Regions from separate parts of the Pantoea sp. SGAir0418 genome, predicted to be linked through region 3. Evidence: predicted binding sites of a transcription regulator. Region 3 holds the regulator's gene; each other region holds the start of a gene.
What was found. Region 3 encodes LexA, which represses DNA repair genes until DNA is damaged. Its sites were predicted from a motif close to TNCTGTATGTACATACAGNA; they were not measured.
Positions count from the first base shown of each region.

Region 1: a site for LexA is predicted at 4,791-4,810, ahead of umuD (translesion error-prone DNA polymerase V autoproteolytic subunit). Genes of this name have one in related genera too.
Region 2: a site for LexA is predicted at 1,458-1,477, ahead of C1N84_RS10575 (metal-dependent hydrolase). Genes of this name have one in related genera too.
Region 4: a site for LexA is predicted at 2,038-2,057, ahead of rmuC (DNA recombination protein RmuC). Genes of this name have one in related genera too.

Region 1 covers NZ_CP027913.1:101,653-109,761, forward strand. The annotation lists gene C1N84_RS22880 (JAB domain-containing protein) at 1-87, opposite strand, end outside; gene C1N84_RS22885 (DNA methyltransferase) at 1,551-2,174, opposite strand; gene C1N84_RS22890 (hypothetical protein) at 2,634-3,392, shown strand; gene C1N84_RS22895 (DNA polymerase III subunit theta) at 3,523-3,762, opposite strand; gene C1N84_RS22900 (SOS response-associated peptidase family protein) at 3,817-4,491, shown strand; gene umuD (translesion error-prone DNA polymerase V autoproteolytic subunit) at 4,889-5,338, shown strand; partial or broken gene C1N84_RS22910 (DNA polymerase V subunit UmuC) at 5,347-5,598, shown strand; gene C1N84_RS22915 (methyl-accepting chemotaxis protein) at 5,957-7,501, opposite strand; gene C1N84_RS22920 (YncE family protein) at 7,791-8,109, shown strand, end outside.
Region 2 covers NZ_CP027911.1:2,294,709-2,302,817, forward strand. The annotation lists gene C1N84_RS10565 (YniB family protein) at 1-482, opposite strand, end outside; gene hxpB (hexitol phosphatase HxpB) at 627-1,295, shown strand; gene C1N84_RS10575 (metal-dependent hydrolase) at 1,497-2,084, shown strand; gene C1N84_RS10580 (L-cystine transporter) at 2,271-3,662, shown strand; gene C1N84_RS10585 (DUF6515 family protein) at 3,859-4,245, shown strand; gene osmE (osmotically-inducible lipoprotein OsmE) at 4,300-4,635, opposite strand; gene C1N84_RS10595 (multidrug effflux MFS transporter) at 4,828-6,018, shown strand; gene nadE (ammonia-dependent NAD(+) synthetase) at 6,136-6,963, shown strand; gene cho (excinuclease Cho) at 7,075-7,935, shown strand; gene spy (ATP-independent periplasmic protein-refolding chaperone Spy) at 8,014-8,109, opposite strand, start outside.
Region 3 covers NZ_CP027911.1:3,662,496-3,670,604, forward strand. The annotation lists gene C1N84_RS17115 (CsbD family protein) at 5-217, opposite strand; gene dinF (MATE family efflux transporter DinF) at 377-1,702, opposite strand; gene lexA (transcriptional repressor LexA) at 1,831-2,445, opposite strand; gene C1N84_RS17130 (diacylglycerol kinase) at 2,551-2,919, opposite strand; gene plsB (glycerol-3-phosphate 1-O-acyltransferase PlsB) at 3,045-5,468, shown strand; gene ubiA (4-hydroxybenzoate octaprenyltransferase) at 5,603-6,469, opposite strand; gene ubiC (chorismate lyase) at 6,494-7,012, opposite strand; gene psiE (phosphate-starvation-inducible protein PsiE) at 7,105-7,515, opposite strand; gene C1N84_RS17155 (UTRA domain-containing protein) at 7,586-8,109, opposite strand, start outside.
Region 4 covers NZ_CP027911.1:3,796,635-3,804,743, forward strand. The annotation lists gene ubiE (bifunctional demethylmenaquinone methyltransferase/2-methoxy-6-polyprenyl-1,4-benzoquinol methylase UbiE) at 1-408, opposite strand, end outside; gene rmuC (DNA recombination protein RmuC) at 484-1,995, opposite strand; gene C1N84_RS17715 (tetratricopeptide repeat protein) at 2,113-3,384, opposite strand; gene udp (uridine phosphorylase) at 3,485-4,246, opposite strand; gene C1N84_RS17725 (dienelactone hydrolase family protein) at 4,547-5,386, shown strand; gene metE (5-methyltetrahydropteroyltriglutamate--homocysteine S-methyltransferase) at 5,439-7,709, opposite strand; gene metR (HTH-type transcriptional regulator MetR) at 7,936-8,109, shown strand, end outside.

The DNA of each region.
Region 1 (8,109 bases), on a different contig from region 3:
CATAACGTAATTCCCCTGCGCATCACGAATCTGCAGACGAGTGAAAAAACTAACGTTATCACTCAGGGTTTCTATACGAGTAGCCATAGATTCAGAGGCGGTATCGATGATGTTTTGATCATCATGGCTAGTCATTATTTCGGTCAGCGCGCAATCGGTAATCGTATCCGGGGTGAGGTTTACGGTGGTGTTCTGCATGGCATAGCTCCTTAAATCCGCCTGAGTAGTGCAGCGCGTGCTGCGGGACCGGCAAAGGCCTTCTCTGACGCGGGTTTTCTCTTTCCGGTCTGGCCTTTCGCGGCAGGGGCAAAGGAGCAACGACGAAGTGAAGGCATAAAGGGGCGACGACAAAAAGTTTTTGACGCCCCGGCAAAAAGTTTTTGGCGGCGTACATTTCACCCCTTTCTGCCTGAACCGGCGGTGCTACGACCAGCCCTCCGCGCAAGGGCTGGCCGGAATGCAGGGAAGCGTCAGAAGGGAAGTTTCAGGCCGCACCGCGGACTGACCTTAAAGTCCCGGCGACAGGCCGGGACGGTGAACGCGACGGCGCAGCCGTCTGCAGCCGTTGACCCTGGACATCAGCCCGAAACCGCTCGCGGCCGAAACCCGCAGGGGTTCGGTGGCGCTTGGCGGCTTTGCCGCTTAGCGACATAGGGCTCGACGACCCGGCTTGCCGGGGCGCCGAAGGAGGCCCATGAGTAATTAATTTAATTTTTGTTAGTCTTATATCTTTACTAACCACTTTCGAAGTTCGGCGCGCATGAAATCGCCGGCAAAAAGCATCGGCAGAAAGCGCTTTTCACCTAACCGTCAAGAATTTGCGCCGCCCGGGGCGCGTGCAGTGCTGTGTTTATCAGAAACCACCACAGTCAGAATGTATAGCCGTCCCGACCTGTGCCGTGACTGAATTACAGCCCGGCGAAAAGCAGAGTTTTCAGGAGCGACGCCGCAGTTCGCAGCGCAAGCGAGCGAGCGGGACGCAGGGTAACAGACGGCGATGACGCGAAGCATGAGCGGAGGCGCGACGGGAAGTAAGTCCGCAGAGGCGAGTGTGAACGGGCGAGGACGGTGAGCGAGGCGATCTCTTGAACACGCAGCGTCCGTGCTAAAGCGAAGTCACGGCACCGGCCGCAGACCGCACGGTTTCCTCCCCCCGCCGCAGGCGGCATGAAAGCGGCGCGCAGCAACGTCCTTTTCCTCTCAGACCTATCCACAGCCAGCGTGCATATTAGCGCCGTAACCCTGTGGATAAATGAAGCCCCGTCACGTGCCGGCAGGGCTTTTGCTGTGTGGTTATTTATTAACCAACCTGGCGATAGTGTTTCCGGATTTGCGCCGCGCGCCGGTAAAGTTCCACTAAGTCGTTGTCGATTCACTCAATAAGTAAGCCGGTCATTCTCTGCTCCAGACTGGCACGGTGCCAGAGGTGGCGCGCTGTCATGTCGCGCAGCCGCAAATGAAACTCATACAGCGATTCTTAGAGCCTGCCACCTCGTCGGCTAACTCGTTATCAGGGGTATGCGTATTCACGTTTTTCTTCTCAGTAGTGATCAGCCGGCGCGCGCTGCGCTGGGCGTAAAGGCGGCGCAGGGCGGCGGCGTGGTACTGCGACAGCGGCGCCCGCATTCCTGGGCGGCCACACAGGTCGAACCGCTGCCGGTGAACGGATCCAGCACAATGGCGTCCGGCTGGGTAAAGGTTTCAATCAGCGGCTGCAGGATGCTGAGCGGCTTCTCGGTCAGGTGGTGGCGGTTGCCGGTGTATTCCCATGGCATCACGTCCGGCAGCGGTTTTGCCGGCAGCAGCGGGCGCGCCTTCGCCAGCAGGTGGGGACTTTCATACTGATAGCCGACAAACGCCGACTTTGAGGCTTGGGGCTTCGTGAAAACCAGGTGACCGACAACGAGGAAACCCGCTTCCTTCCAGGCCTGCATGAACATGTCCACGCGGTTCCAGCCGTAGAAACTGACCGCCAGGCTGTTATCTTTCAGCACCCGGTACATTTCCCGTCTCGCCGATAGCACCCAGTAGCTGTTTACTTCATTAGCAATGGTGCGCCCGGGCCGGTCTTTAAAGCCGACCAGGTACGGCGGATCGGTGAGAATGAAATCAATGCTTAGGTTCGGAAAGCCGCCCATAACCTGTACGCTGTCGCCGTGCATGAATCGTGAAATTGCTGTGCTCCTGTAGATGAAAGGGGCTCCCCTCTGGTGCCGTGCCCTCCACAAAGCCGGGCGACCAGCTGAGCAAACAGGGGCAGACACGCAAGCGGCACGCGCCGCCAGAGCGTACTGAATGTCCCGCCCACGGCGGGGAACGGGTAAGCGGGCCGGCGACAGCTTCTCTTGTTTGCCAGGCCGCCCTGCTACCGTGAGGGCACGGCGCTTTGCGCCCGCCGTTTGCCAGCCGCAGGACGGGAAACGGGAGACGGCATAAGCATGGAGCGAAGCGACGTCATCAATCTGAGTGGATCAACGGGGAGTAAATCAGAGGCTGTTATCAGGTTTGCCTTAAAGGTTCTGATTCCTGATTTTGGTTCGTCAGAAATCAGGGTGATTACAATTTTTGGTTTTTTAGCGGGTATGAGACAATGTAGAGATGATATTTATGCATGAGCGTTAAGGAAAATATCTTTGTGTAATACTTTTGCTACTAAGCTACTTTCTTTTTTTAAGACAAAGTGGATCAAATATGTTGTTCCAAGCGCAGTAGTTACCGTTGCGATAGCAACTGGCATTAACGCCATCCATGATAGCTGGGGCACGATAGCTAATCTCTTCCATCCTGAACCGCTCAGAGTAATCAATGCTCGCCTTCAACCATTCAGAATATCTCCATTAGTGAGATATTCCGTCGATGATGTTTTTCTTATTCTCACTGTCAGGAACTATGGCAAAGAGCCGCTTATGTTAGTTAGCGCCGATGCAGACATAGTGGGCGGTAGGTATTCAGGGAAAGGCCAAGCTGGCTCACAAGGAAAATGCGTATTTGGTGCAGATCCTAACGCAAACACTCCACTGACTATTAGAGCCGGCGACACCGTAGAAATCGAAATAGGCGGTGCAATCCGACTTGAAAATTTGCACAACCTCATGGATCTCCTTCCTGCAGATCAGATACATGTATTCCCAGGCGATCTCGTTGGAATCCATGAAACATTTTATGTTGACTATCTAAATACGATTTTTGAAAACTATTATGGTGCCCATACTGAAGTTGTTGCCAACTTTTTTACTGGCCAAGACAGTGATAAACATTCCTTCAAATTCGAACTGTCAAAGGGTGAAGATTTTTTTTCCAAAGATGGGCACCTTCAGCATGACTGGCTAATCGCTAAGTGGCTGGGCCCAAATTTGAAAGTCCCGACTCCGAAAAAAGATGATTGTACCTAGCCACTTTACCGGTTCGCTAATCATCAAGAATGATACTGCAAAGGTTGATGAGACCAGCTACAGACCTGCTCCCCTTTGATTTTCACAGAGCGCTGATTGCAAGCACACAGATCGCTTAAATGATACACTATCACTCTGTTGCCTTCTGATAGGTAGGGTCAGTGCCGCACGACAATTTCAGCGCTTCATTCCGGTAAAACGCCAGGCGCTTCCGGAAGTATCCACGCATTTCTTCAGGCTGCTGCCGCTCCTCTTCGCCGGGGATCACCGGCAGGTTCATTCGTTCTTTCCAGGCCACGCCAGACGCGGCTAAATCCACGTTAACTCTGTCGCGTTCTTCCCGCGACCGTGCTGCAAGGTTATAAGACATGTTGTTCCTTCCGGACAGCAGTATACCGCCTATGCTCATTAGCAGGAGGTGATTATGTGTGGCCGATTTGCGCAATACAGCAGCAGGGATGATTATTTTGAAGTGCTTGGCATTGGCCCGGAAGAATTAACCCGCGACCCGGAGCCTATCGGGCGGTACAACGTGGCGCCGGGCACAAAGGTCCTGTTGCTCAGTGAACGCGACGGGGGTCTGGCGTTCGAGCCTGTCTACTGGGGCTATGGTCCGGAGTGGTGGGATAAGGCGCCGCTCATTAACGCCCGCGGTGAAACCGCTGCGTCAGGGCGCATGTTTAAACCGCTATGGGAACACGGACGGGCCGTCGTGCCGGCAGATGGCTGGTTTGAGTGGCAAAAAAGCGGTGCCGGAAAACAGCCCTATTTCATTTACCACCGTGACAGGCAGCCGCTGTTTTTTGCAGCTATCGGGAAGCCGCCCTTCGACCGTGAGCACGGGCGCGAAGGCTTCGTTATCGTCACCGCAGCCAGCAATCAGGGCATGGTTGATATACACGACCGCCGTCCACTGGTGCTGACTGCAGACGCGGTACGGGAGTGGCTGAGTCAAGATACCTCGCCGGAGCGCGCCGCGGATATTGCGCGGGACAGCGCGCTACCTGAGTCCGCCTTTGCCTGGCATCCGGTGGCCACAAAGGTGGGCAACATTCATAACCAGGGGGCGGAGCTTATTCGTGAATCTGATGCAGGCTGATCGCCGGTCATCGCGAAGATTCAGCTTCGCCGCTGCCGGCATATGCTGAGAACTGACGGAACCTGATCAGAAACAGATACTGCAGTGCCATAAAAGCAGCCCGTCCACTGAGTGACGGGCTGCAAAGGTATAACCGGAAACGCCTCTCCACGTCTGCCGGCCCTGACCTGAGCATAGTGGCGTCGCTCAGCATCAGCCAGGCTGACCCTTATAAAAATTTCCCGGCGGGTCAGTCAGATGGCTTTGCTTCGGCGCCAACCCGTTTCGCTCCCTCTTGCCAGATAATTCCTCCTCAATAATACTGTATATATAAACAGTAAAATAACAGGAGGAATTATATGCGCGATTTACTCAGCACTTTCGCAGTCACACTGCAGCATGGCCGGGGCATCAGATCATGAACCCGGGCAGCTATACCGCCGGCCTGACGCTGCTCTGGCCACCCATTTTTACGCCGAGGGTCAGGGTACCCCTTTATGCCGATCCGTGTGCCGCCGGCTTCCCCTCCCCCGCGCAGGATTACGTCGAGAAAGAACTCGATCTGAACGAGCTCTGCATCCGCCGGCGCGCCTCGACTTTCTTCGTGCGCGCCAGCGGCAACAGCATGCGTGATCTGGGCCTTTGTGACGGCGATGTCATGGTGGTTGACCGGGCCGAGGAAGCCGCTCACGGCGATATCGTGATTGCCGAGGTCAACGGCGAGTTTACGGTCAAGCGCCTGCAGCTGCAGCCCAGGCTCGCGCTGCTGCCCATGAATCCGGCCTACCCGGTGATCTACCCGGAGGAGCTGCAACTGCTCGGCGTCGTGACCTGGTTCTTTAACAGCACCCGTGCCCGCCGGAGGTGATCATGCCCATGTTTGGTCTGGCCGACGTCAACTCCTTTTACGCCAGCTGTGAGGCGCTGTTCCGCCCTGACCTGCGCGGCAGGCCGGTGGTCGTGCTGAGTAACAACGACGGCTGCGTCATCGCACGCAGCGCCGGCGCCAAAAAACTCGGCATAAAAATGGGCGTCCCGTGGTTTCAGATAAAGGGGCAGGATTTTGCCGAGCGCGTGCATGTGTTCAGCTCAAACTATGCGCTGTACCATATTATGTGGAATGCAATTTGTACAAATAATTAGCAAATTATTCTCGAAAGTTGATATCGGGACGAGACAATCAATCGGATAAGTGGCACGAAAGGCTGTTTAATGGCGGGGCGCTTATCGTTGGAGTTTCGCGTTTTTTCTGATGGGGAGTGTCGAAAGGTATGGAAATGTGCTCATGGATTAAATGAATGACAGACTGTGTTTTCCGTCCAGCATACATCTGGAAGTGGGAAGACCACTTTGAGCGCGCCCGTCAGGCGCTCTGAAGAGAACCTGGAATTTCATCATTGCACTATAGTCCTCGTGACCGGAGCAAGCCCTTCATTTTGTAGTTGAAGGGCTTGTAAGTGGAGAGTCAGTTCAGTTGATTCTTACGTCAGACCCGAAACGTCTCGACCATGCCACGAAGGGAGTGCGCCTGTTCAGAAAGCGATCGGGAGGCCGATGACGACTCCTCGACGAGAGCAGCGTTATTCTGCGTGACACCGTCCATCTGACTGACCGCAATGCTGACCTGCGAGATACCCTGCATCTGCTCAGAGGATGCCAGCGAAATAATGTCCATTGATTCCGCCAGTTCCCCGACCATACCCACAATATTGAGTATGCTCTGTCCGGTACCTGATGCCACGCTCACACCACTTTCAACCTGTTCTACAGCCTGCTCAATAAGCGACTTTATTTCTTTTGCTGCAGTTGCACTTCGCTGTGCAAGTGTACGAACCTCACCGGCAACAACAGCAAATCCTCTGCCATCCTCGCCTGCCCGGGCGGCTTCAACAGCTGCATTCAGTGCAAGAATGTTGGTCTGAAAGGCAATGCCCTCGATGACACCGGTAATGTCGCGGATCTTTTTAGCACTCAGGGATATGTCATTCATGGTTTCTGACATGCGGCGGACATCTGTCTCTCCTGATCGCGCGAGCACCGCCGTTTCTCGCGCTGAAGCTGCCGTCTGCTGTGCGCCGGCCGTATTACTTTTCACTGTTGCCGTGAGTTGTTCCATGCTGGCGGCCGTTTCCTGCAATGCAGCCGCCTGTTGCTCAGTGCGTGATGAAAGCTCTGTATTTCCCTGAGCGATCTCGTCTGCCGCCAGCGCCACACCGGATGCGGTTTCTTTGATCTTTGATACCAAACCGCGCAGCTGACTCTGCATGCGGGCGAGCGATGCCAGCAGACTTGTTTTATCATTGCGGCGAAGTGGCACCGGTGATGTCAGGTCACCTGCTGCAATGGCGGCCGCCAGTACCTGTGCCTGCTGAGGTTCACCACCCAGCTGCCGCATCAGCACGCGGACGATAATGACACCCGTAAAAATGGAAACGATAACCGAGATTACGGCCAGAATGATCAGCGTAAGAGAGGCCCGGCTCACGTTACGACTGTTATCACGAACGGCGTCCTGGCTGCTGTGCATCTGGATATTCGTCATTTCATTCAGATTATCCAGAAGAGTACGTTGCACCGGCCTGACCGTATTCATCAGATACGCTGTGGCTTCCTGTGGACGGTTCTGCAGTCCGAACTGACCGGCCTGTTCCAGACCTGACAGAACGGCGGCTTCATTTTCACGGACTATGGTGAAGGCAGCGCGTCCTGCGGATGAGGCGTCATCTGCCAGCATGGACTCCAGTGCTTCCCGGCTGCGTATATATAAGGTTTTCTGTGCCTCAAGGCGCTCCCACTCGGGCTGCATGGCTTTCGGATCGGACAGCAGGGCCAGATTTCGGGCCGCAATGGCCATGTCGCGTAATGCGCCCCGCATGTCCAGAACGATCTGATATTTTTTCATTTTGACATTAATCACGTCATCCATTCCTTCGCGGGCGCCGGAAAGCGCCTTTAACGAAAGTCCGGTGCAGAAGATGAACAGCAGAATAAGCAGGCCAAAACCTGCGGCCAGACGGGTTGATATTTTCATTGGGTAGCCCTGAGTGTTAAGTGACAGGGGAAGTATCGGCAGAAGTGGGCGTCAGGACAGGTCTGATGAAGCGGGTCGGGGGGAGGGAGCAGATAGTTATGCACCATACTTCTGAATCATCAGGCTTTTTATGTTCATTAAAAACTATGCCGTTCTTACGGTTATGGTGGCTGGTAAGGCATAGCCGGAAAATCGATTTCCCTGAGCGGGGTTTATCTGCCACGCTTCTTCTGAAGCCCTTAAGCGGGCAATGAGTCTTATCCCTTACCACCCCTATGCAGGAAAAATGATGATAAAAAAATACAGGATCCCGGGACTGACCGCGGTGGCGCTTCTTCTCATCAGCACCCTCGCCGGTGCCGCAGAGGCGCGCTGGACGTTTGATGGCGATATCCACAACAATTCTCTTGCTGTCAGTCCCGATGAAAAAACGGCGGTGGCGTCCTACAGTGAGCGCCCTGACGTGGTGGTCTACGACCTTGCCACCGGTAAGGTCAGGAAGGTGCTGAAGGGATACGTCACCCCCCGTAATGCGCTTTTTACTCCGGACGGTAAGGCCATATTTCTTTCTGACAGCAGTCTGGGCGTGGTCAGAAAAATCAGTACCG
Region 2 (8,109 bases), 1.4 Mb from region 3:
GGCAGAATATACAGCGGAAAAATCTGCAGCAAAATGGTGTGGCGCGGCACATGGATTTTCTCTTCCAGCTGCGCCCGCGTGCGCCCTTCGCTGCCCTTCGCCTGTTCCAGGATCATCTGGTCTTCAATGCCTTCTTTGATATGGCGCGCCTGACGCCACATGCGTGCGCCCGAGGCCTGCAAAGCGATGCCCACGAATATCAGGATATAGATCAGCCAGAAGCCAATATTGGCCCCGCCGTTAAATTCCGGCACCGGCGAATTGTTCCAGAACACATTGAGAAACGGCGTGTTGAACTTAATCATATCCACCATCACATGCACGAAGTCGAGCATCACGGCGTCAATGCCGGGCTGCTTTTCGCTGTGTTTAAACATGAAGCCTAAGATGGAGATAAGGGTGGATAACAGCGCCGGAATAAAAATCACCCAGCCAGCCACTCGCTTGAGGATGGCGATGCGGCCAGCCTGTTGATACGTCATGGTGTCTTCCCTTCACAAACAGTAGTTTTGCCCTAAGTCTACCTGCACTACAGCAAATTTTCCTGAAAAATGCGTAACCTGCCGTAAGTCGGTTTTCGCCGCCGCCCATGTTAAGGTAGGGCAAACTGTCAATGGAGCTGTTGTATGACCTATCGTCGCCCTGTGTTGGCCGCTATTTTTGATATGGATGGCTTACTGATTGATTCTGAACCGCTATGGGATCGCGCCGAGCTGGAGGTGTTTGCCAGCCTGAATGTGGATATTAGCCGCCGCCACGAGCTGCCGGATACGCTCGGCCTGCGCATCGATCAAACCGTGCGCATGTGGTACGAGGCGCTGCCGTGGAACGGACCGGATCAGGCCGAAGTCACTCAGCGTATTATTGCCCGTGCGCTGGCGCTGGTCGAAGAGACGCGGCCGCTATTGCCCGGCGTAGAGCAGGCGCTGCAGCTGTGTCAGCAACAGGGCCTGGCGATTGCGCTGGCCTCGGCGTCTCCGCTGGCGATGCTGGAACGCGTGCTGGAGATGTTCAATCTGCGTCACTACTTTAGCGCCCTCGCCTCGGCTGAAGCGCTGCCTTACAGCAAACCGCATCCGCAGGTGTATCTGAATGCTGCAGCAAAGCTGGGGGTTGATCCGCTCAACTGCGTGGCGCTGGAAGACTCGTTCAACGGCATGATCGCCAGTAAAGCCGCGCGCATGCGTTCCATTGTGGTGCCTGCCGCCGAACATCGCCACGATGCGCGCTGGGCACTGGCCAATGTGCAACTGGAAAACCTGACGCAGCTGCAGGCGGAACATCTGTTTAACTGATCGATGTGCGAGGCGCGTTACGCCTGGCTGATGGTTCGCCCGGTTGGCAGGTGCAAAAGTAAGCCAGACCGTTAATTTCCCGCGCTTTTTTCAGGCGCGGGTCAGCAAAAAATTCACTCTTCGTTACAGCGTCACCGTTCTCATTTACTGGATAAATCCCTATACTGGATGCATCGACAGTTTTTGCAGCCAGGTTCCATCATGACGGCCGAAGGCCATATCATTTTTGCCATCGCCAGTGCGATATTTGCCAAACGCGCCGAACTGACGCCGGTGATGGCCAGTGCCGACTGGTGGCATCTGGTGCCGGCTGCGCTGCTGACCTGCCTGCTGCCGGATATCGATCACCCTAAATCGGTGCTGGGCCAGCGGCTAAAGTGGCTGTCGCAGCCGATAGCCCGCGCTTTTGGCCATCGCGGCTTTACCCATAGCCTGCTGGCGGTGGCGGTCAGCCTGTGGCTGTTTCAGATTAACGTGCCGGCTGACTGGTTCCTGCCAGCGGATGTCCTGCAGGGCATGACGCTCGGCTATCTGAGCCACATTGTCGCCGATATGCTGACGCCCGCCGGCGTGCCGCTGCTGTGGCCGTGCCGCTGGCGCTTTCGCCTGCCTATCCTCAACAGCCAGCAAGGCAATCAGCTGGAGCGTGCGCTATGCCTCGCCCTGGTGGGTTATGCGCTGTGGTTTCCGCCCGGTATGCCGTCATTTGGCGCTAACGGCTGGCCGGAGCAGCTGTTCAACAATCTGCAGAACGGGATTGGCCGGCTGGTGAACGGCAGTACGCGCTGATGTGTTTTTCCTTCTGCCAGCGATTGCTGAAATAATCGCCTTAAATTCCATTTAGTTATAACCCAGACGATTTAGATATATTGTTCCCGCAGGGCCAACTGGTACCATGCCGCGACAGTTACAGAGGATCCCTCTGCTATTTTCGGTTACGCGGCGCGATCGCGTGGCGACCTTCAGGAGTTAACAATGAATATTCCTCTGATCATCAATATCGTGGCATTTGTCGCGCTGCTGATTGCGTTAAACCGCGTCGGCAACCAGAGCTGGAGCCTGTCGAAGCGCGTGCTGACCGGCCTGGTGCTGGGGGTGATCTTTGGCCTGGCACTGCAGGCCATTTATGGCGAAAACAGCCCGGTGGTGAAAGAGTCGATTGGCTGGTTTAACATCGTCGGCAACGGCTATGTTCAGCTGCTGCAGATGATTGTCATGCCACTGGTATTTGCCTCAATCCTCAGTGCGGTGGCGCGGCTGCATAACGCCTCGTCGCTGGGCAAAATCAGCGTGCTGACCATCGGCGTGCTGCTGTTTACCACCGCTATTTCCGCACTGGTGGGCGTGCTGGTGACCGGCCTGTTCCACCTTAGCGCCGAGGGACTGGTACAGGGCGCGCAGGAAACCGCGCGTCTGAGCGCCATCCAGAGCAACTACGTTGGTAAAGTCGCGGATCTCAGTACGCCGCAGCTGCTGCTCTCCTTTATCCCGAAAAACCCGTTTGCCGATCTGGCCGGTGCCAATCCAACGTCGATCATCAGCGTAGTGATTTTCGCTGCTTTCCTCGGCGTGGCGGCGCTGCAGCTGCTGAAAGATGACAAAGCCAAAGGCGAGCGCGTGCTGGTGGCGATTGACACCCTGCAATCCTGGGTGATGAAGCTGGTCCGTCTGATCATGAAGCTGACGCCGTACGGCGTGCTGGCGCTGATGACCAAAGTGGTTGCCGGTTCCAACCTGCAGGACATCATCAAGCTGGGCGGCTTTGTGGTGGCGTCGTATCTCGGCCTCGCGATCATGTTTGGCGTTCACGCGCTGCTACTGTCAATCAACGGTATCAACCCGCTGCGCTTCTTCCGTAAAGTCTGGCCGGTGATTACCTTTGCCTTCACCAGCCGTTCCAGCGCCGCCAGTATTCCGCTGAACGTGGAGACGCAGACGCGTCGTCTGGGCGTACCGGAATCCATCGCCAGCTTCTCGGCCTCATTTGGCGCGACCATCGGCCAGAACGGCTGTGCCGGCCTCTATCCCACCATGCTGGCGGTCATGGTAGCGCCGACCGTGGGTATCAACCCGTTTGACCCGGTATGGATCGCCACGCTGGTCGGTATTGTCACGCTGAGCTCAGCCGGTGTGGCGGGCGTCGGTGGCGGCGCGACCTTTGCCGCGCTGATCGTCCTGCCGGCGATGGGACTGCCGGTCACGCTGGTGGCATTGCTGATCTCCATCGAACCGCTGATTGATATGGGCCGTACCGCGCTCAACGTTAACGGCTCGATGACCGCCGGTTCACTGACCAGCCGCTGGCTGGGTATGACCGACAAAAAAGTGCTGGAGAGCGACGAACACGCGGAACTGGCGCACCGCTAATTAACCCGTTTTCCCGTAACGGCAGGCCGCAAAGCCTGCCGTTTTTTTTGCCGTTTTCTGCACTTTTTTCCGCAATCATGGCGCTAACGTCAGGAAAACGTTAAGCATGGTAAACGGAGGCAAAATCGACGGTTTTTTGCTTGAGTTTGCGCGCTGAAAGGCGAATGCTGCGGGGAGTTACCGCAGGAGAACCCTCATGAGAAACGTTATCGCCTCAATGCTGGCGTTAACCCTGATAGCGCCAACTGTAAGTTTTGCTCATCCGTATGGCTGGGGTCCGGGCCCCGGCCCGCACTGGGGTGGTCCGGGACCCCGCTGGGGCCATCCCGGACCGCTGCGTTTTCTGCCGGAGGCCGCGACCGCCGTGCTGATTGGCGGACTGACCTACTATCTGCTAAACGGTAGCTACTACCAGCGGCAGGGCGACACCTACGTGGTGGTCCAGCCGCCGGATGGCCCACCGGCCAGCGCCATGCGCGTTCTGGATTACAACGGCAAACGCTATTACGTGCAGGATGGTCACTACTATCAGCGCGAGATCAGCGGCAGCTACATTGAGGTGCCGCGGCCGTATGGGCTGTAAGCGCACAAAGAAAAACGGCCCGTCTGAGACGGGCCGTTTGTTATTCTGCTGCCGTTACTGCGCGGCTTGCGGATCGGTATCGTAATCCTTACAGCTCTGGAAGCCGTAGTTCATGACGCGACCGGTGTCGTTATAGCTCACAAAGTAAGTCTGCTGTTTGCCATCACGCTCACCAATCACGTAGGTCTGGCAGGTACCCCGTGCGTGAACCATGGTGATTTCGGTTGACGCCGGTCCGGCAATCTGGCGCACCTGTTCACGCGTCATGCCTTTTTTCACATCCTTCACCACAGGCTTAGTCACGTAGCTTTCCGCACGATCGTAAGTTGTACAACCAGACAGGGCTGCCAGCGTCATAGCGGCAGCGATACATCCCAGCACTTTATTCATCTTGTTGTTCCTCATACTTTGTCCATGTCCCACTAAGCCTGGAACATAATTCCAGATTTATCAACTCAATGGCGGTGCTTTCGGTCAGTTCTGAAGCGTCAGGATTACGTAAAGATGCTGTGTTGCCGTCACCGGCTCCGTATAATCGCGGCGCAAGATACATCTTAAAGCCAAAAATAACACAGAGGTTCAATGACACCTGCACACCCTAACCGGTTGGTTTATGCCATTACGCTCGGCCTGCTCGCCGCGCTCGGGCCGCTTTGTATCGATCTCTATCTGCCTGCCCTGCCTGAACTGGCGCGCGACCTCGGTACCGAAACCGCCACCGCCCAGCTAAGTCTGACCGCCGGTCTGCTGGGGCTGGGCGCCGGACAGCTGCTGTTTGGTCCGATGAGCGATAAGTTTGGCCGTATTCGTCCGCTGCTGCTGTCGCTGGCGCTGCTGTTCATCGCCTCGATTGGCTGTGCGCTGGCGAAGGATATTCACGCTCTGCTGGTGGCGCGCCTGTTTGAAGGGCTGGCCGGTGCAGGCGGCGCGGTGCTGTCGCGTGCCATTGCCCGCGATATGTATAGCGGCCATGAGCTGACGCGCTTTTTTGCCCTGCTGATGCTGGTGAATGGCCTGGCGCCGATTGGTGCGCCGGTGCTGGGCGGTGCGCTGATGACAGTGCTGAACTGGCGCGGCATCTTTGTGGTGCTGGGCGCGATTGCCGTGCTGCTGATTCTGCTGGCGCGCTGGAAGCTGCGCGAAACCCTGCCGGCCGAACGCCGTAGCCAGGGATCGATCTTCTCCGCCTGGGCAGCGCTCGGCCAGGTCATCACCCACCGGCCGTTTATGGGCTTCTGCCTGACGCAGGGCTTCATGATGTCCGGCATGTTTGCTTATATCGGCGCCTCGCCGTTTGTGCTGCAGCAGATTTACGGCCTGTCACCGCAGGCGTTCAGCTTGTGCTTTGCGGCGAACGGTATTGGCCTGGTGATTGCTTCCCAGACCAGCGCCCGGCTCTGTCCGCTGTGGGGCGAATATCGCGTGCTGAAGGGCGGCCTGACGCTGGCGTTTGTCGCCTCCAGCTGCCTGCTGCTGGCCGGCGTGAGCGGCGCGCCGCTGCCGCTGGTGCTGGTGGCGCTGTTCTTCACCATCGCCAGTAACGGCGTGATCGCCACCACCGCGTCATCGCTGGCGATGCAGAGCCAGGGCCACCGCGCCGGCAGCGCCTCGGCGGTGATCGGCGTTGCGATGTTCTCGCTCGGCGCGCTCAGCGTACCGATCACCGGCCTTGGCGGCACCTCGGTCATCAGCATGACGGCCACCATCTTTGGCTGCTTTATGCTGGCCATCATGATGTTCATGCTGCTGGCGCAGAAACCAAAAAGCGCCTGAATTGCCAACAGAAACACCGGACAACAAGCCGTTCGGCTTGTTGTTTTTCTGCGGAGGCGTTAGCTTTAGCACATGATTCGCATTGTGCCGTCAGACTACCGACTTGAGGAGAGGTTCATGTCACTGCAGCAGGAAATCATTCAGGCCCTGGGTGTTAAACCGGTTATCGACCCGCAGCAGGAGATCCGCGTCAGCGTCGATTTTCTGAAGTCCTATCTGAAAGCCCATCCGTTTATTAAGACCCTGGTGCTCGGCATCAGCGGCGGTCAGGACTCAACGCTGACCGGCAAGCTGGCGCAGACTGCCATTACTGAACTGCGTGAAGAGACCGGCGATCACGACTACAGCTTTATCGCCGTGCGCCTGCCGTATGGCGTGCAGGCTGACGAGCAGGATTGTCAGGATGCGCTGGCCTTTATCCAGCCGGATCGCACGCTGGTGGTCAACATCAAAGAAGCGGTACTGGCCAGCGAGCGCGCACTACAGGAAGCGGGCATTGCCCTGTCGGATTTTGTGCGCGGTAACGAGAAAGCGCGCGAACGCATGAAAGCTCAGTACAGCATTGCCGGCATGACCAAAGGCGTCGTGGTTGGCACCGATCACGCCGCAGAAGCAGTGACCGGCTTCTTTACCAAGTACGGCGACGGCGGCAGCGACATCAACCCGATTTTCCGCCTCAACAAAGGCCAGGGCAAACAGCTGCTGAAAGCGCTCGGCTGCCCGGAACACCTCTATCTCAAGCACCCTACCGCCGATCTGGAGGACGATCGTCCCGGTCTGCAGGATGAAGTGGCGCTGGGCGTGACCTATCAGCAGATTGATGATTTCCTCGAAGGCAAAACCATCGACGCCGACGCGGCGAAAATCATTGAAGGCTGGTATACAAAAACCGAGCATAAACGTCGTCCGCCGATCACCGTGTTCGACGACTTCTGGAAGAAGTAATCCCTGCGGCTTCCCGATCCCCCGGCGGGAAGCCTGCCTTTTCACGTCCCCGCTGGCGAGAAAACGCGCACGCTGATATACTGTATGCACAACCAGTAAGCGGAGCGTTCTTTGGTCAGACGAGCAAACCGCCATCGCCTCGAATTTGATGCGGCGGCTATCTATCAATATCCCGAACATCTGCGTCAGTGGCTGGAAGGCTTGCCTAATCAGCCGGGCGTTTACACCTTCCACGGTGATAACGACAACCTGCCGCTGTACATCGGCAAGAGTATCAACCTGCGCAGCCGGGTGATGGCCCATTTTCGCACGGCGGATGAAGCCAGCATGCTGCGCCAGGCGCGGCGCGTCAGCTGGATCCCCACCGCCGGGGACGTGGGCGCACAGCTGCTCGAAGCGCAGATGATCAAAACGCAGCAGCCACTGTTCAATAAGCGCCTGCGCAAAAACCGCCAGCTGTGCTCGCTGCAGCTGGGCGACGGCGCACCGCAGGTGGTGTACGCACGCGATCTCGATTTCTCCTCCTCGCCTGACCTGTACGGGTTATTCCGCAGCCGCTTTGCCGCGTTAGAGAAGCTGAAAAGCCTCGCCGACGAGTTGCGCCTGTGTCACGGCCTGCTGGGATTAGAGCGCCTGCAGCCGGGACGCGGCTGTTTCCGCGCGGCGCTTAAACGCTGTGCCGGTGCCTGCTGCGGGGCGGAACCGCTGGCGGCGCATCAGCAGCGCCTGCTGGCAGGGCTGGAGCAGCTGCGCGTTGTGTGCTGGCCGTGGCAGGGCCCGGTGGGTATGGTGGAGCGCGGGACGGAGATGACGCAGATTCACGTCATCGATCACTGGTTCTGGCTGGGTTCGGTCAGCAGTGAGCAGGAAGCGCGTCAGCTGCAGCGTGCGCGTCACGGCTTCGACCATGACGGCTACAAAATTCTCTGCCGACCGCTGCTGTCCGGCGTTTATCCGCTGATTGAGCTGTAACGCAAAACCGCCGACGCTGCCCAAAGCACAGTGTGCCATGGACAACGTCGGCGGTCTCAAACCGGTGAGCTAAACGGCTTATTCGCCATCAGCCGGCGGTGGCGGCATTTTACCGTCGTGCGGGCCTTTTTCTGTCAGACGTTTCTCAAAGTTGGCGTTGTACTGCTTCTTCTG
Region 3 (8,109 bases):
AGACTTACCAGCGGTAATCTTTGTTTTGACTTTCCCAGTCTTTCAATTCACGTTCAGCTTCATCTTTGGCGTAACCGTAACGTTCCTGGATTTTACCCACCAGCTGATCGCGTTTCCCTTCGATCACGGTCAAATCGTCATCGGTTAACTTGCCCCATTTCTCTTTAAACTTCCCTTTAAACTGCTTCCAGTTTCCGCTCGCTTCGTCTTTGTTCATAACAATCCTCCACGTCTTCCTGAGTGAGATGGTGTATTTCTCATGTAATACCGGAAATAACCATATAACGCGCTGCTTATCTGCGCCGTTTGAGATAATTATAGTAGCCGCTTCGGATTGTGCACAGAATTACAGATTATTCTGGCATCTGCGCTGCGCTTATGGCTGGCTGAACCAGCTGTCACGCTGCCAGTGGCGGCGCCACATCCATCCCAGCGTCAGGCCGCGCAGCGCCAGAAACACCGTGATCGCCAGCCATAAACCGTGATTCCCTAACCACGGCAGCGTCAGCAAAGTGATGCCGAAACCGGCTGCTGCCATGATCATGCTGTTACGCATTTCGCGGCCGCGCGTCGCGCCAATGAACATGCCGTCCAGCAGATAACACCAGACGCCGACCAGCGGTAAAATCACCTGCCACAGCAGAAAGCGATCGGCCATCTCACGCAGCGGCTGCAGCGAGGTAAGCAGCGCAACAATGTGCGGCCCGCTGAGCGCATAAATAAGCGCAAACAGCAGCGCAACGATACCCGCCTGGCGACAGGCGGCATGCCAGATCAGCAGCAGCCGGCTGCGATCTTTTGCCCCTACCGCTTCACCCGAGCAGGCTTCCACCGCGTAAGCAAAGCCGTCCAGCGCATAGGCAGTAAACGTCAGGAACATCAACAGCACCGCATTGACCGCAACCACATCCGGTCCGATGCGTGCACCCAGCAGGGTCAGCGAGGCGAAGCAGATCTGCAGCATGAGCGAGCGCAGCATGATGTCGCGATTAAGGCGAAATAACCGCGCCGCGTCACCGCGCCAGCTGTTTTTCAGCAGTTTGAAATCGATACCGCGCAGTTTCAGCACGCGCGCCACCATCCATAATCCCACTGCCAGCGTCACGTATTCGGCCAGCGCCGTGGCGGCGGCGGCACCGGCAACGCCCCAGTGCAGTTTCAGCACCAGCAGCAGATCGAGCAGGATGTTGACCAGGTTTCCGACAATCAGCAGAACCATCGGCGCACGCGCATACTGCACGCCCAGCAGCCAGCCGAGAATCACCAGGTTAGCCAGCGTAGCCGGTGCGCTCAGCCAGCGGATTTCAATGAAGATCTGCGCCTGCTGCTGGACTTCCGCGCTGCCGCCCATCAGCGTTGCCGCCAGGCTACTGGCAGGAGAACGCAGCAGCGCCAGCAGCAACCCGGCGGCCAGAGCGATCAGCAGCGGCTGCATCAGTGCGCGCGCCAGTGCCTGTTTATCGCCGGCCCCGAACGCCTGCGCGGTTAAACCGGTGGTGCTCATACGCAGAAACAGCAGCAGCATAAAGATGAAGCTGGTTGCCGTGGTGCCTACGGCCACGCCGCCGAGGTAGATCGGGCTATCAAGATGGCCAATCACGGCGGTATCGACCACGCCGAGCAGCGGCACGGTGATATTGGAGAGGATCATTGGCAACGCCAGTCGCCACAGCGCTTTATCAGAAGAGGAAAATAGCTGCATCAGCCCCATCCCGAGGGTTACGGTGGTCGGCCTGAGCGAGCGCCTTACGGGCCGGGAACAAAAGTATGATTAGAGCAGACTGCGGACAGCGCGCGAGCGCCGCCGCAGCGGGGGAGATCAACCGGGTTTCAGAGCCACTCGCCGTTGCGCACGATGCCTACGGCCAGCCCTTCCACGGTTAGCGACTGTTCACGGGTATCCACGACAATCGGCTGGAAATCATTGTTTTCCGGCAGCAGCTGGACAATCGCGCCCTGCTTCTTCCAGCGTTTCACCGTGACTTCATCATCGATACGCGCAACCACCACCTGGCCATTGCGCACTTCCTGTGTTTTATGCACCGCGAGCAGATCGCCGTCCATAATGCCGATATCTTTCATCGACATACCGCTGACGCGCAGCAGGAAATCGGCAGAGGGTTTGAACAGGTTGGCGTCGACCTGATAGTGGGCTTCGATATGTTCCTGCGCCAGCAGCGGTTCACCGGCGGCGACGCGACCGATCAGTGGCAGCCCTTCACTCGCCTCTTCTTCCATCAGCAGGCGAATACCGCGCGATGCACCGGAGACGATTTCAATGACACCTTTACGCGCCAGCGCTTTCAGGTGTTCTTCAGCAGCGTTAGGCGAGCGGAAGCCCAGTTGCGAAGCAATTTCAGCACGCGTTGGCGGCATGCCGGTCTGATTAATATGGTCGCGAATCAGGTCATAGACCTGTTGCTGCCTGCTGGTTAACGCTTTCATCCCGCCCCCTGGTTGTTTATACAGTCGCTGTGAGTATATACAGGTATTGGCGAAATGAAAACCGAAACAGAGGGAAAAATCAGCGGCTTGATGAATGTGGAATGTTTATCGCAAATGCGACCAAAGCAGCGCGATCCAGACAAACAGAGCCAGTAAGATAGCCAGCAGTACCGCCGCCGAGCCCATGTCTTTGGCGCGTCCTGCCAGCGGATGGCGCTCCTGACCGATGCGGTCCACCACGGCTTCGATGGCACTATTAAGGATCTCAACAATGACCACCAGCACCACCGAGCCAATCAGCAACACACGCGTGATGGCATCGACATCCAGCCAGCAGGCAATGGCAACCGCGACCAGTGCGGCAATCGCCTCCTGGCGAAAAGCGGCTTCATGCTGCCAGGCAGCGCGCAGCCCCTGCCAGGAATAACCGGCGGCTTTAATGATTCTCAGGAAACCGGTGACGTTATTTGCCATGTTGTGGAACCCTTAACTGTTTTTGACGTCAATGTCTGGGCGCGCGAGGTGGCACAGCCACAGATCTTCGCCGCACTTTCTGGTATGCTTGCCGCGCTTTGCTAACAAGAGGCTTCAAGTTGTCTATGTCAGGTTGGCGTAAACTCTATTACAAATTGTTGAATTTACCACTCTCTATTTTGGTAAAAAGTAAGGTCATTCCGACCGATCCGATCTCGGAACACGGTATCGATCCGACCCGTCCGGTGATGTATGTTTTGCCTTATGATTCAAAGGCGGACCTGCTCACGCTACGCGCACAGTGCCTGAAGCACGATCTGCCGGATCCGCTGGCACCGCTGGAGATTGACGGCACCCTGCTGCCGCGCCACGTATTTATTCACGATGGGCCACGCGTCTTCCCCTATTTCGTGGCGAACCCGGAGTCGGTCAAGCTTTTCCATGACTACCTCGATCTGCACCGCAACAATGCGGCGCTGGACGTACAGATGCTGCCGGTTTCCGTGATGTTTGGCCGTGCGCCAGGCCGTGAAATTCAGGGCGAACCGACGCCACATCTGCGTATTCTTAACGGTATACAGAAGTTCTTTGCCATCCTGTGGCACGGTCGCGACAGCTTTGTCCGCTTCTCGCCCACGGTTTCACTGCGTCAGATGGCCACCGAACACGGTACCGATCAGTCGATCGCGCAGAAGCTGGCACGTGTCGCGCGCATTCATTTTGCCCGCCAGCGGCTGGCAGCCGTCGGCCCGCGTCTGCCGGCACGCCAGGATCTGTTCAACAAGCTGCTGCAGTCCAAAGCGATTGAGAAAGCGGTTGAAGACGAAGCGCGCAGCAAGAAGATTTCGCATGAAAAAGCCCAGCAGAACGCCATCGAAATGATGGAAGAAGTGGCGGCGGATTTCTCGTACGAAGCGATCCGCGTGACTGACCGTGTGATGGGCTGGCTGTGGAGTCGGCTCTATCAGGGCATTAACGTGCACGGCGGCGAACGCGTGCGCCAGCTGGCGCAGGATGGTCACGAAATTGTTTACGTGCCCTGCCACCGCAGCCACATGGATTATCTGCTGCTGTCCTACGTGCTCTATCATCAGGGCCTGGTGCCGCCGCATATTGCTGCCGGTATCAATCTCAACTTCTGGCCAGCCGGACCGATTTTCCGTCGCCTCGGTGCCTTCTTTATTCGTCGTACCTTTAAAGGCAACAAGCTCTACTCCACGGTGTTCCGCGAGTATCTGGGCGAGCTGTTCAGCCGCGGCTATTCGGTTGAGTATTTTGTTGAGGGCGGGCGCTCACGTACTGGCCGTCTGCTCGACCCGAAAACCGGCACGCTGTCGATGACGTTACAGGCGCTGCTGCGCGGCGGCAGCCGTCCTATCACCTTTGTGCCGATCTACATCGGTTATGAGCACGTGATGGAAGTCGGCACTTATGCCAAAGAGCTGCGCGGTGCCGCGAAAGAGAAAGAGGGCTTCATGCAGATGGTGCGCGGCCTGCGCAAGCTGCGTAACCTCGGTCAGGGCTATGTGAACTTCGGTGAGCCGCTGTCGCTGGTTAACTATCTTAACAAACAGGTTCCGGAGTGGCGCGACGCGATTGACCCTATCGATCCTCAGCGTCCGGCGTGGATGACGCCGGTAGTGAACGATATCGCGGCACGTCTGATGGTACGCATCAACGAAGCCGGCGCGGCCAACGCCATGAACCTGTGCGTGACCGCGCTGCTGGCATCGCGCCAGCGTTCGCTGACGCGTGAACAGCTGACGGAACAGCTGGAGTGCTACACCCAGCTGCTGCGCAATGTGCCGTACTCACCCGAGTCAACCGTGCCGGATCTCAGCGCTGAAGCGCTGCTCGATCACGCCATGGGCATGAACAAGTTCGAGACCGAGCAGGACAGTATTGGCGAGATCATCATTCTGCCGCGCGAGCAGGCGGTGCTGATGACCTACTATCGCAACAACATCCACCATATGCTGGTGATGCCGTCGCTGATTGCCGCTATCGTGCAGCAGCATCGGGAGATCAGCGAGGCGGAACTGCTGCGCCAGGTCAGCCTGGTCTATCCGATGCTGAAGAGCGAACTGTTCCTGCGCTGGGACAGTGCCGAACTGCCAGCCCTGCTGAATGCGCTCTGCGCCGAAATGGCGCGGCAGGGGCTGATCACCGTACAGGAAGGCCAGCTGAAAATGAGTGCGGCGCGTTACCGTACGCTGCAGCTGCTGGCGGCCGGGATTCGTGAAACGCTGCAGCGTTTCGCCATCACCTTCGCCATTCTCAGCGCCAAGCCGACCATTAACCGTGGCACGCTGGAGAAAGAGAGCCGCACGCTGGCTCAGCGTCTGTCAGTGCTGCACGGTATCAATGCGCCGGAGTTCTTCGACAAGGCAGTCTTTACCGCGCTGGTGCTGTCGCTGCGTGATGAAGGCTATATCAGTGATTCCGGTGATGCGGATGCTGAACGTACCAATATGATGTGGCAGATGCTGGCCGAACTGGTCACCAGCGATGTCCGTCTGACCATTGAGAGTGCCGTGGCGCACGACTAATGGACGACTGAAAACCGCGGCGCATCTGTCACACGCCAGATTGCGCCGCGGTTTTTATTGTCAGATTCAGGCGCGAAAAGAACGCGCTTCCCACTGCGACGACCGGCGCGCCGCCGGGGTTAATCATCCCGTCATCAGAACAGCGCAACAAACGGCTGGGTATTAAGCAGCACGCCAATAAACAGCACCAGACCAACGTAGTTGTTGTTAAGGAATGCCTGGAAGCACAGCTCACGTTCACGCCCGGCAATCAGTTTCTGCTGATGCACAAACAGCCCGCCCGCCAGCAGCAGCGACCAGTAAAACGCACCGTTCAGATGCAGTAAAATGCCCACCAGTGCCATCAGGCCCAGCGCGGCCAGCTGTAACAACCCGATAATCAGCTTGTCGTAACGCCCAAAAAGAATCGCCGTGGATTTCACGCCAATCTTCAGATCGTCGTCGCGGTCAACCATGGCGTACTGGGTGTCATAAGCCACCGTCCAGCAAATATTGGCGAGAAACACCAGCCAGCAGACAAAGGGTAAGGACTCACTAACCGCCGCCCAGCCCATCGGAATCGCCCAGCCAAACGCCGCGCCCAGCACCACCTGCGGCAGATGGGTATAGCGTTTCATAAAGGGATAAACCCACGCCAGCGCCAGCCCGCCAAATGACAGCAGAATGGTCATGCGGTTCATGGTCAGCACCAGCAGGAACGCCAGCAGACCGAGGCCAGCGAACAGCAGCTTCGCCTCTTTCTCCGTTACCGCGCCGCTGGCTAACGGTCGCGCGGCGGTGCGTTTCACGTGGCCGTCGACGTTACGGTCGGCATAATCGTTGATCACGCAGCCCGCCGCACGCATCACAAACACGCCAGGGACGAACACCAGCAGCACCGACAGCGGCGGAATCGCCATGCCGGACAGCCACAGCGCCCACAGTGTCGGCCACAGCAGCAGCAGCGTGCCAATCGGTTTATCAATACGCATCAGGCGACTATAGGCCTGCCATTTGCTCATGGTTAAAGTCTTTTGCACGGGGCGTTATCCTTGCTTCAGCGCGCGGTACAGCGGCGACGCCGGTAAAAACAGTTCAGTTAACAGCAGCGGTTTGCCGGACAGGCGCAGCCGCGAGCGGCGTCCCCACAGGTCATCAATCTGGCCCGGATCGATAAAATCACGGCTCAGCGTCGAGGAGGCAAACAGGTAGCGTCCCAGCGGTCGCGTGCCGAGATTTTGCAGCATCTGTTCCGGGCCGTTCAGCGTGCTCTCCGGCACCACGGTACGGCCAATCAGCCAGGGTTCATTGTCACCGCACAGCACGATTTCACGCAACCAGAAGCGCGTGTCGGCAGGCAGAAACGCTGCTTCCTGCGGCATCTCATCGGCGGTAATGAACGCTTCCCGCAGCAGTTGTACGGTAACCTGCTGACAATGCTGCTCAAAGCGGCGTGTCATTGAGTCTTCTTCCAGCAGCCAGTCAAGCAGCGGCGGTGAAAGTAACGGGGAAGAGGCTGGCAGCCAGTGCAGTGCGCGTAACTGGCGCAGCGCGTCATGCGACATCAGGACATCTCCGGTAAAAAAGTTGCCCTAGTGTAGCGCACCGCGCTCAGCGTGACACATCTGCTTGTGCCACGCTGGCGTCGCGGGAGGAATTACTCGCGTTTCAGGCGGTTACTGTTGGCCAGCCACAGCGTCACCACCAGAATCAAAATGGCCGCCGAGTAGCACAACGTATCGAAAGGATTTTTATGGTCGACAATGATCAGACGAATAATCGCCGTGATGCCGATATAGACGAAGTAGCGCAGCGGAAAGTGATAGCCGGACTGAAAGTACTTCACAATCAGCGCGATAAACTCGAAATAGAGAAAGTAGATCACAATGCCTTCGATCAGCAGATACGAGGACGCCTGCTCACCGGTGCTGAACAGCACATTCGCCAGGTGAATGGTCTCTTTACCGAGAAACACCACCAGAATAACGGCCAGAATCACCAGGCCAATGTTCAGTACCCACTGTAATACCGAAGCAATAAGCTGCCCCGCCGCTGGTTTTGTTGTCATTATTTTGCGCCTCAGATGACGAGATTCTTCTGGCGCTATCATGCTGTAATGTGATCTAAATCACAATACATCACACCTCAACATCAACGCACAGCGCGTCATAACGCCAGTACTCGCAGTCGCAGTCAATCACCCGCTTATGCTGGTCACGGTTGATACGCGTAATCAGCAGGCCGGGCGTACCGCTCGCCACGTTCAGTGCGGGCGCCGCCCGCGCCGGAAGCGGACCGGGCACAATGGTAAACCGTGCGCCGCCGTAGTGAATGCCGTAGCGCTGGTCATACAGATCGGTCAGCGAGCGGGTGAGATCTTCACGCAGCAGACCGGGAAAGAAGGCCGGATTGAGGTAATGCTCGACGTACAGCACCGCGCGGCCATCAATGCGGCGCAGGCGGCGAATGCGGTACACCTGATCGCCTTCCAGCAGTTGCAGATGACGCGCAATTGCCAGCTGCGCCGGCACCTCGCGCGCCTCCATCACCTCAGTGCTGGCAATGCGCCCCTGCTGCAGCGCCATGGCGTGAAAGTGGCTGTGATGTGCCGGGTTATAGATGAGGCGCGGCGGCGCAATAAACCAGCCGCGCCGCAGTTCGC
Region 4 (8,109 bases), 130 kb from region 3:
GTCGAAATAGTTATCCGGGAACGGCAGCGCTTCTGCGTTAGCCTGCACGTAGCTGACGTTGCCGGTTACGCCGAGGTTGCGCAGCTTTTCGCGTCCCATCTTCAGCATTGAGCTGTTGATGTCCGCCAGCACCACCTGACCGGTTTCACCGACCAGGCGCGAGAATTTTGCCGTCAGATCGCCGGTACCGCCGGCCAGATCCAGGACGCGCTGACCGCGGCGCACGCCGCTGCTGTCGATGGTAAAACGCTTCCAGACGCGATGGATGCCGAACGACATCAGATCGTTCATCAGGTCATATTTCGCCGCGACGGAGTGAAACACGTCCGCGACTTTATCGGCCTTTTCACTTTTGGCGACGGTCTGAAAGCCAAAATGGGTAGTTTCCTGCTGTGATTCATCTGCCATCGGTTTTACCTGTTCCACAAACAATACTTCCCGAAGTGTATCAGAGTCGGGCGATCCGAGCACGCCACCGGCGTGTTATTCGTTGATGCGGCGCAGGGAAGCGGCGGAAGAATCTGCCGCATTTTCAGCGGGCTCGCTGTCATCGGCCCATGTATCATCCGCCGCGTCGGGCTGCGCCTGCTCTGCCAGTTGCGGGTTGATGGGCCGTTTGATCTCTACGCCAAGCGCACGAAACGACTCGCTCTGGGCGATCAGGTTGCCGCGCCCCTGTGCCAGCTTTTTCATCGCCAGCTGATAACTCTGCTGCGCTTTGTCGAGGCTATGCCCGATGCCGCTCATGTCATCGACAAACAGCCGCATCTTGTCGTACAAGCGCGCAGCACGGTCGGCGATGCGCTGGGCATTACGGCTCTGATGCTCATAGCGCCACAGATTATTGATGGTGCGCAGCGCCACCAGCAGCGTGGTCGGGCTGACCAGCATAATGTTTTGCTGCAGCGCTTCGCTGATCAGCTCCGGCTGGCGATCGATCGCCAGCAAAAACGCCGGTTCGACCGGAATAAACATCAGCACATAATCCAGCGAGCGTAAACCGGGCAATTGTTGATAATCTTTACGCCCCAGCAGCCGGATATGGCCGCGCACCGCGTTGATGTGCTCCTGAATCGCCTGTTCGCGCGTCAGCTCATCGTCGGCGTTGAAGTAGCGCTCATAGGCAATCAGCGTCATTTTGGCGTCAATCACCACATCTTTACCCTGCGGCAGACGCACAATCACATCCGGTTGCATACGGCCCTGCTGCTCCAGCTGCACACTGACCTGGGTCTGGTACTCGTAGCCTTCGCGCAGGCCCGACGCCTCCAGCACCCGGCTGAGCACCACTTCGCCCCAGTTGCCCTGAATTTTATTGTCGCCCTTCAGCGCTTTGGTGAGGTTGATCGCTTCCTGCGCCATCTGTGCGTTGAGCTGCTGCAACTGGCGAATCTCGTGCGCCAGCGTGTGGCGTTCACGCGCTTCCTGGCCGAAGCTATCGTTGACCTGGCGGCGGAAGCCGTCCAGCTGTTCGCGCAGCGGGCCGATCAGGCTGTTGAGGCTCTGCCGGTTCTGCTCGTCGACGCGTTTTCCGCTGTTTTCGAAGATTCGGTTGGCAAGATTTTCAAACTGCGCACTCAGGCGCTGTTCGCTGTTAGTCAGCAGACGCTGCTTCTCCTCAGCGGCGAAACGCGTCTCTTCTAATCGAATGGTGACTTCCCGCAGTTCGGCTTCCTGCGCGCTGTTAACTTCCAGCTGATTACGCAGCTCGCGGCTGAGCTGTTCACTCTCGGCCCGCCAGTAATCCAGCTGCTGCAGGCGCTCCTGCGCGCCGCTAAGCGTGCCGTGAAGCTGGCGCAGCTCCTGTTCGCGCTGCTGCAGTTGCTGTTGCAGCTGTTCCAGCTGCTGCTGCTGACGCTGCTGCGCCTGTTCCAGCAGGCGGCGTTCAGTGGTGAAGCTGGCGTGCTGATGGCCGGCGCGCAGCTGGGCAATAATCCAGCCAATGCCCAAACCGGCCAGCGCCAGCGCGCCGCTGATGATAAGTTGCTGATCCATAATCCCCCCGCGGATCGTCTCGCTGAGGAGAAGGTAGAGCGCCACTGTATGAATGTCCAGAACATTCATGGCAACCCGCGGATTTTATCGCGGGCGCGATGGGCACCGTCCGGGCAACTACAGGGCGCGTACGGTCAGGTCGCCCGCTTTCCAGGCGTCGATCAGGAAAAACGGCATCGGCAGCACCCATTCGCTGTCGCTTTTCACCTTCGCCGGATAGCACCAGCTGTTGCCGCCATAGGTCAGCTCCACCTGCTGCTGGCCATTTTCGGCGTTGGCCACTTTGCCGGCCATGCTGGCGAAACCGGCGTTGCTGCCGACGTGGAAGCTGTCGGTCTGCCAGCGAATCGGCGCATGCGCCGGCCACGGCTGCGCGTGGTGGAAGTGAAAGATATCGTCGTGATTGAGGATGCTGTCGCGCACCGTCGGCCACAGCGCTACCTTGAGGAAGTACTGGTCAGTAAAGCGCTCGCTGCCGTCATACTGCGCGATAAAGTCGCGCATCTGCTGCTCCACATTGTGAAACACGCCGTGACAGCCGCCCCACATGCCGGCCAGTAACAGCTCGGTGTGCGAGTAATAATCGCGCATGTGGTGGAACCAGAATGGCGAAACCAGCCAGGCATCGACGGCCGCGACTTCGCGCTCTGACAGCAGCGAATCCGCATCCCGCACGATGTAGCGTTTTACGCTGGCATCGTCCATCACCAGAAAGCGCCACAGCGTAGGGAAAATGGTTTTCTCCTGCGACATATCCACCAGTTGGGTGTTTGGCTGGGTCAGGCGCTGCCACACGTGCTGCGGCACGCTGTCGTCGAGATAGATGCGGCACATCCAGTCCGGATAGAGCTCGCGCGCCACCTCAACGTTTTTGATCAGAGTTTCGCAATAGCGCGGCTGACCGCCATACAGACTGAAGGAGATGATATTTTCTACCGGATTGCTGCGGTTAATCGGCGCAGGCGCCGGTGCGGGAAAAGTCGCTTTCGCGCCCTGACTGAAACGCATATCAGATTGGGTGAGCGATTCCAGGCCATAACGCGCCACTTCATCTTTCTTATCCAGCCAGCCACACACTTCCGTCAGGCCATCCAGCCAGGTTTCCGACGCCTGCGCGCGCTGCGCCGCCGGTGCCTGATAGATTTTCTGGTAAATCTTGTAGGATTTTTTATGTTCGCCGACGCGCATCAGCGTCAGCGCGTAGTCGCTGAGCACCTGCATCTGGTTAGGCATGACGCGCAGCACTTCTTCGCAGCACTGGCGCGCCAGAGGATAATCTGACGCGGCCATTGCCTGACGAAAGCGCGCGGCGGCACTCTCAACGTAGGCCTGCATTGCAGCAGGGCGGCTGGTAAAACCCGGACGTGGGACAGAGATCGTTTTGCGCATAGGAAATTTCTCAGAATCGGCTGAAATTGCGCGCATTCTAATCAGGCAATTGCTGAGCTCCCTATAAGCCTGGTCTCGAAATCATTCCCTGACTGGCGCGCTAAAGTAAACGACGCGCGGCATCCACCACAATTTTCACCGCATCGCTTTCTGTCTGCTTCATAGTGGCCGCATCCGGGATCTCTTTTTGCGTGCGATTCACGATGACGCCAGCCACCATGCCGGCACGCAGTCCCTGACTGGCGCACATGGTTAACAGTGTAGCGGATTCCATCTCATAGTTAAGCACGCCCATTTGCTGCCACTCTTTCATCGAGCCCTGGAAGCGGCTCACCACGCGTCCGGAGAAGGTGTCGTAGCGCTCCTGGCCAGGATAGAAGGTGTCTGACGAGGCGGTGACACCAATATGCGTGGTCGCGCCGCAGGCTTCTGCCGCGGCCACCAGCGCGGTGGTGCAGGCGAAGTCAGCCACCGCCGGGAATTCCATCGGCGCAAAGTGCAGGCTGGCACCGTCCAGACGGACCGAGGCGGTGGTCACCAGCACATCACCCACGTTGATGTGTGGCTGAATCGCGCCGGTGGTACCCACACGCAGGAAGGTACGCACGCCCAGCTGCGCCAGCTCTTCAACGGCGATAGAGGTAGACGGACCGCCAATACCGGTGGAACAGACAACCACCGGTTTGCCGTCGATCTCCGCCAGCCAGGTGGTGAATTCACGGTGCGACGCGAGGTGCTGTGGATTCTCCATCAGCGCTGCGATTTTCTTCACGCGCTCCGGATCGCCAGGAACAATCGCCAGCGTGGCTCCTTTCAAATCGGCTTTGGTGATGCCAAGGTGGAAAACGTCAGACTGGGCCATATCAGACTCCTGGAAGATAAGGGGAATAAGCGCGCCACTTTACGTCAGCGGCCCGGATAAATATGTGACTGAATTCACTATCAATAATGAAAGTTACATTGAACTAAAGATATTGTGTGACTCCAATCACATATTAGCGGTCTGCTGCGCTGAATTGCTACAAGCGGTGCTGTGTAACCGTAAAAGGCAGTGTTAATAGAGAAGCAGATCAGGTTAACCATCCCCCGTACCCTACGCCAGCCTTGCCGTAAGGCCAGGCTATAGTTACGTGATTGCGCACTTGCTAGCACGGAGAGAACCATGAAAACCGAAGACAATATGGCACAAAAATCCGCCACCGACGGCTTTGCGCCAGCGGTGCAGCCCACCGCAGCCAGCACCATCATTACCGCCAGCGATGCCATTCACGCGGGCGAGACGTCCGTGCCGAGCCAGGGTGAGAACCTGCCGGCTTATTATGCTCGTCCGCAACAGTTTAGCGGCACGCTGCCGGTCGTGCTGGTGGTGCAGGAAATTTTCGGCGTGCACGAGCACATCCGCGATCTGTGCCGCCGTCTGGCACTGGAAGGCTATCTCGCCGTGGCGCCGGAGCTCTATTTCCGCGAAGGCGATCCCAACGATTACAACGATATCCCTACCCTGTTCAAAGAGCTGGTGAGCAAAGTGCCGGATTCGCAGGTACTGTCGGATCTCGACCACTTGGCCAACTGGGCGGCGCGTCACGGCGGCGATATCCGTCGTCTGGCGATCACCGGTTTCTGCTGGGGCGGTCGCATCAGCTGGTTGTTTGCCGCTCATAATCCGCAGGTGCGCGCCGCCGCCGCCTGGTACGGTCGCCTGGAGGGCGAGAAAACGCTGAAGCAGCAGAAACATCCTATTGATATTGCAGTGGATTTGAATGCACCGGTGCTGGGACTGTACGGTGGCCAGGATGAAAGCATTCCACTGGAGAGTATCGATAAGATGCGCCAGGCCCTGCACGCGGCCAATGCCAAAGCCGAGATTGTGGTGTATCCGGAAGCTGGTCACGCCTTCAACGCCGACTATCGTCCGAGCTACCACGCCGATTCCGCACAGGATGGCTGGCAGCGCATGCTGGCGTGGTTTAAGCAGTATGGCGTCGCGCCGAACGCAGAATAAAAAAGGGGCGCCAGCGCGCCCCAACTCAACAACACAACGTATTATCCTGCCATCAAACGGTTTCGGCGCGCAGCTTCTGCGCCGCTTTCACCATGTTGGCCAGCGCCTGACGCGTTTCACTCCAGCCACGCGTTTTCAGGCCGCAGTCCGGGTTCACCCACAGACGCTGCTGCGGAATACTCTGCGCCGCTTTGCGCAGCAGATCTTCCATCCATTCCACGCTCGGTACGTTGGGTGAGTGGATGTCATACACGCCCGGCCCGATTTCGTTCGGATACTCAAACGCTTTAAACGCATCCAGCAGATCCATATCAGAACGTGAGGTTTCGATAGTGATGACGTCGGCGTCCAGCGCGGCAATCGAATCCATGATGTCGTTGAACTCGCAATAACACATGTGGGTGTGAATCTGCGTCTCGTCCTGCGCCACCGCAGCGTTGAGGCGGAACGCGTCCACCGCCCAGCGCAGGTAGGCTGCCCAGTCAGACTGATGCAGCGGCAAGCCTTCACGCAGCGCCGGTTCGTCAATCTGAATGATGCCGATACCGGCTTTTTCCAGGTCCTGCACTTCGTCGCGCAGCGCCAGCGCAATCTGTTTTGCGATGGTTTCGCGCGTCACGTCTTCCCGCGGGAACGACCAGCACAGGATGGTGACCGGTCCGGTCAGCATGCCCTTCACCGGTTTGTCGGTCAGCGACTGCGCATACTTTGCCCACTCGACGGTAATCGGCTGCGGGCGGCTGACGTCCCCGATGATCACCGGCGGCTTAACACAGCGCGAGCCGTAGCTCTGTACCCAGCCGTTCTGCGTGAAAACAAAGCCGTCGAGGTTTTCGCCGAAGTACTCCACCATGTCGTTACGCTCGGCTTCGCCATGCACCAGCACGTCGAGCCCCAGACGCTCCTGCTCCGCAATCGCCTGTCGGATGTGTTCCGCGATACCGGTGCGGTAGTGGCCGCCGTCAATGTTGCCTTTTTTGAAGTCGAGGCGCAGGCCGCGAATCTCGGTCGTCTGCGGGAAAGAACCGATGGTGGTGGTGGGCCACGCCGGCAGGTTAAAGCGCTGACGCTGCGCCTGAGCACGCACGGTGTAGCTGCTGTTGCGCTCAGTGTCTCTGGCCTGGATTTGCGCCAGACGCTGCGCCACGGCGGGGTTGTGCACGCGAGCAGAGTTTGCCCGGGCGCGAATCGGCGCGCTCCAGGCGTGCAGCGCAGCGGCATCGTGCTGGTTCAGTGCCTGACTCAGCAGCGACAGCTCCGTACACTTCTGTAACGCAAAGGCGAACCAGCTTTTTACCTCGTCGTCGAGGCGGTTTTCCACGCTCAGGTCAATGGGGCTGTGCAGTAGTGAACAGGAAGATCCAATCCACAGCTGCTGACGCTGGCCAAGCAGTGGCTGCAGGCGCTCATACCAGCGGGTGAGATCGGCGCGCCAGACGTTACGGCCATTGATCACCCCCAGCGACAACAGCCAGTCCGCCGGGATCTGCTGGTTGAGCTGCTGGAGATCGTCTTTGCCGTGCACCAGATCAACATGCAGGCCCTGCACCGGCAGCGTTTTGATGACATCAAGATTCTGACCAATGCTGTCAAAGTAGGTGGTCAGCAGCAGTTTCACTTCGCCCTGTAGCGCGTCGTACGCCGGTTTAAACGCCTCGCGCCACGCCTGCGGCAGTTCCAGCGCCAGCGCCGGCTCATCAATCTGCACCCATTCGATGCCGCGCTGACGCAGTTCTGCCAGCACCTGACGGTACACCGGCAGAATGGCCTGCAGCAGCGACAGGCGGTCAAAGGCGTCACCTTTCACCTTACCCAGCCATAAATAGGTCACCGGCCCCAGCAGCACCGGTTTGATGGTGTGGCCGAGCGCCAGCGCTTCATCCACCTCGTCCAGCAGCTGCGTCCAGCTGAGACGGAACTGCTGACCCTGAATAAATTCCGGCACGATATAGTGATAGTTGGTGTTAAACCATTTGGTCATCTCTGCCGCTGCTGCGGGCTCGCCGCTGGGCGCCCGACCGCGGCCGATGCGGAACAGGGTGTCGAGGTCAATCGAGCCGTCTTTATTCTGGTGCCGTGCCGGTACGTTACCGAGCAGCAGGCTGGTGGTCAGCACGTGATCGTACCAGGCAAAATCGCCGACCGGCAGCAGATCAACACCGGCGTCTTTCTGCTGCTGCCAGTGACGGGCGCGCAGTTCACGACCCACCGCCAGCAGTTCGTCCTGTGAGCTGTTCCCGGCCCAGTAGCTTTCCTGCGCTTTTTTCAGTTCGCGGCGCAGCCCGACGCGAGGGAAACCGAGAGTATGGTTCAGAATGGTCATGTGAGATTCTCCAGAAGTTGTTCGCTGTGCGACAGTCGCAGCAACCGATTTACGTTCATCCAGCGGGCAATCCTGCCGTGCGCTGAGCGTGTTAGCTGGACAAAGGTAAAGTGGCCGTCGCGTCTGACTGAGATGTTTAGCCGTCCAGATGTTTACACCGCTATAATCTGCGGGTACTGTATGTGTCTCAAGCGCAATTTGTTCAATCTCGATGTGAAGGACTCTCATGATCGAACTCAAACACCTGCGGACGCTGCAGGCGTTACGGCACACCGGCTCGCTGGCTGCCGCCGCCGCCCAGCTTCATCAGACGCAATCGGCGTTGTCTCACCAGTTCAGCGACCTGGAACAGCGGCTGGGCTTCCGGCTGTTCGTGCGTAAGAGCCAGCCGCTCCGTTTT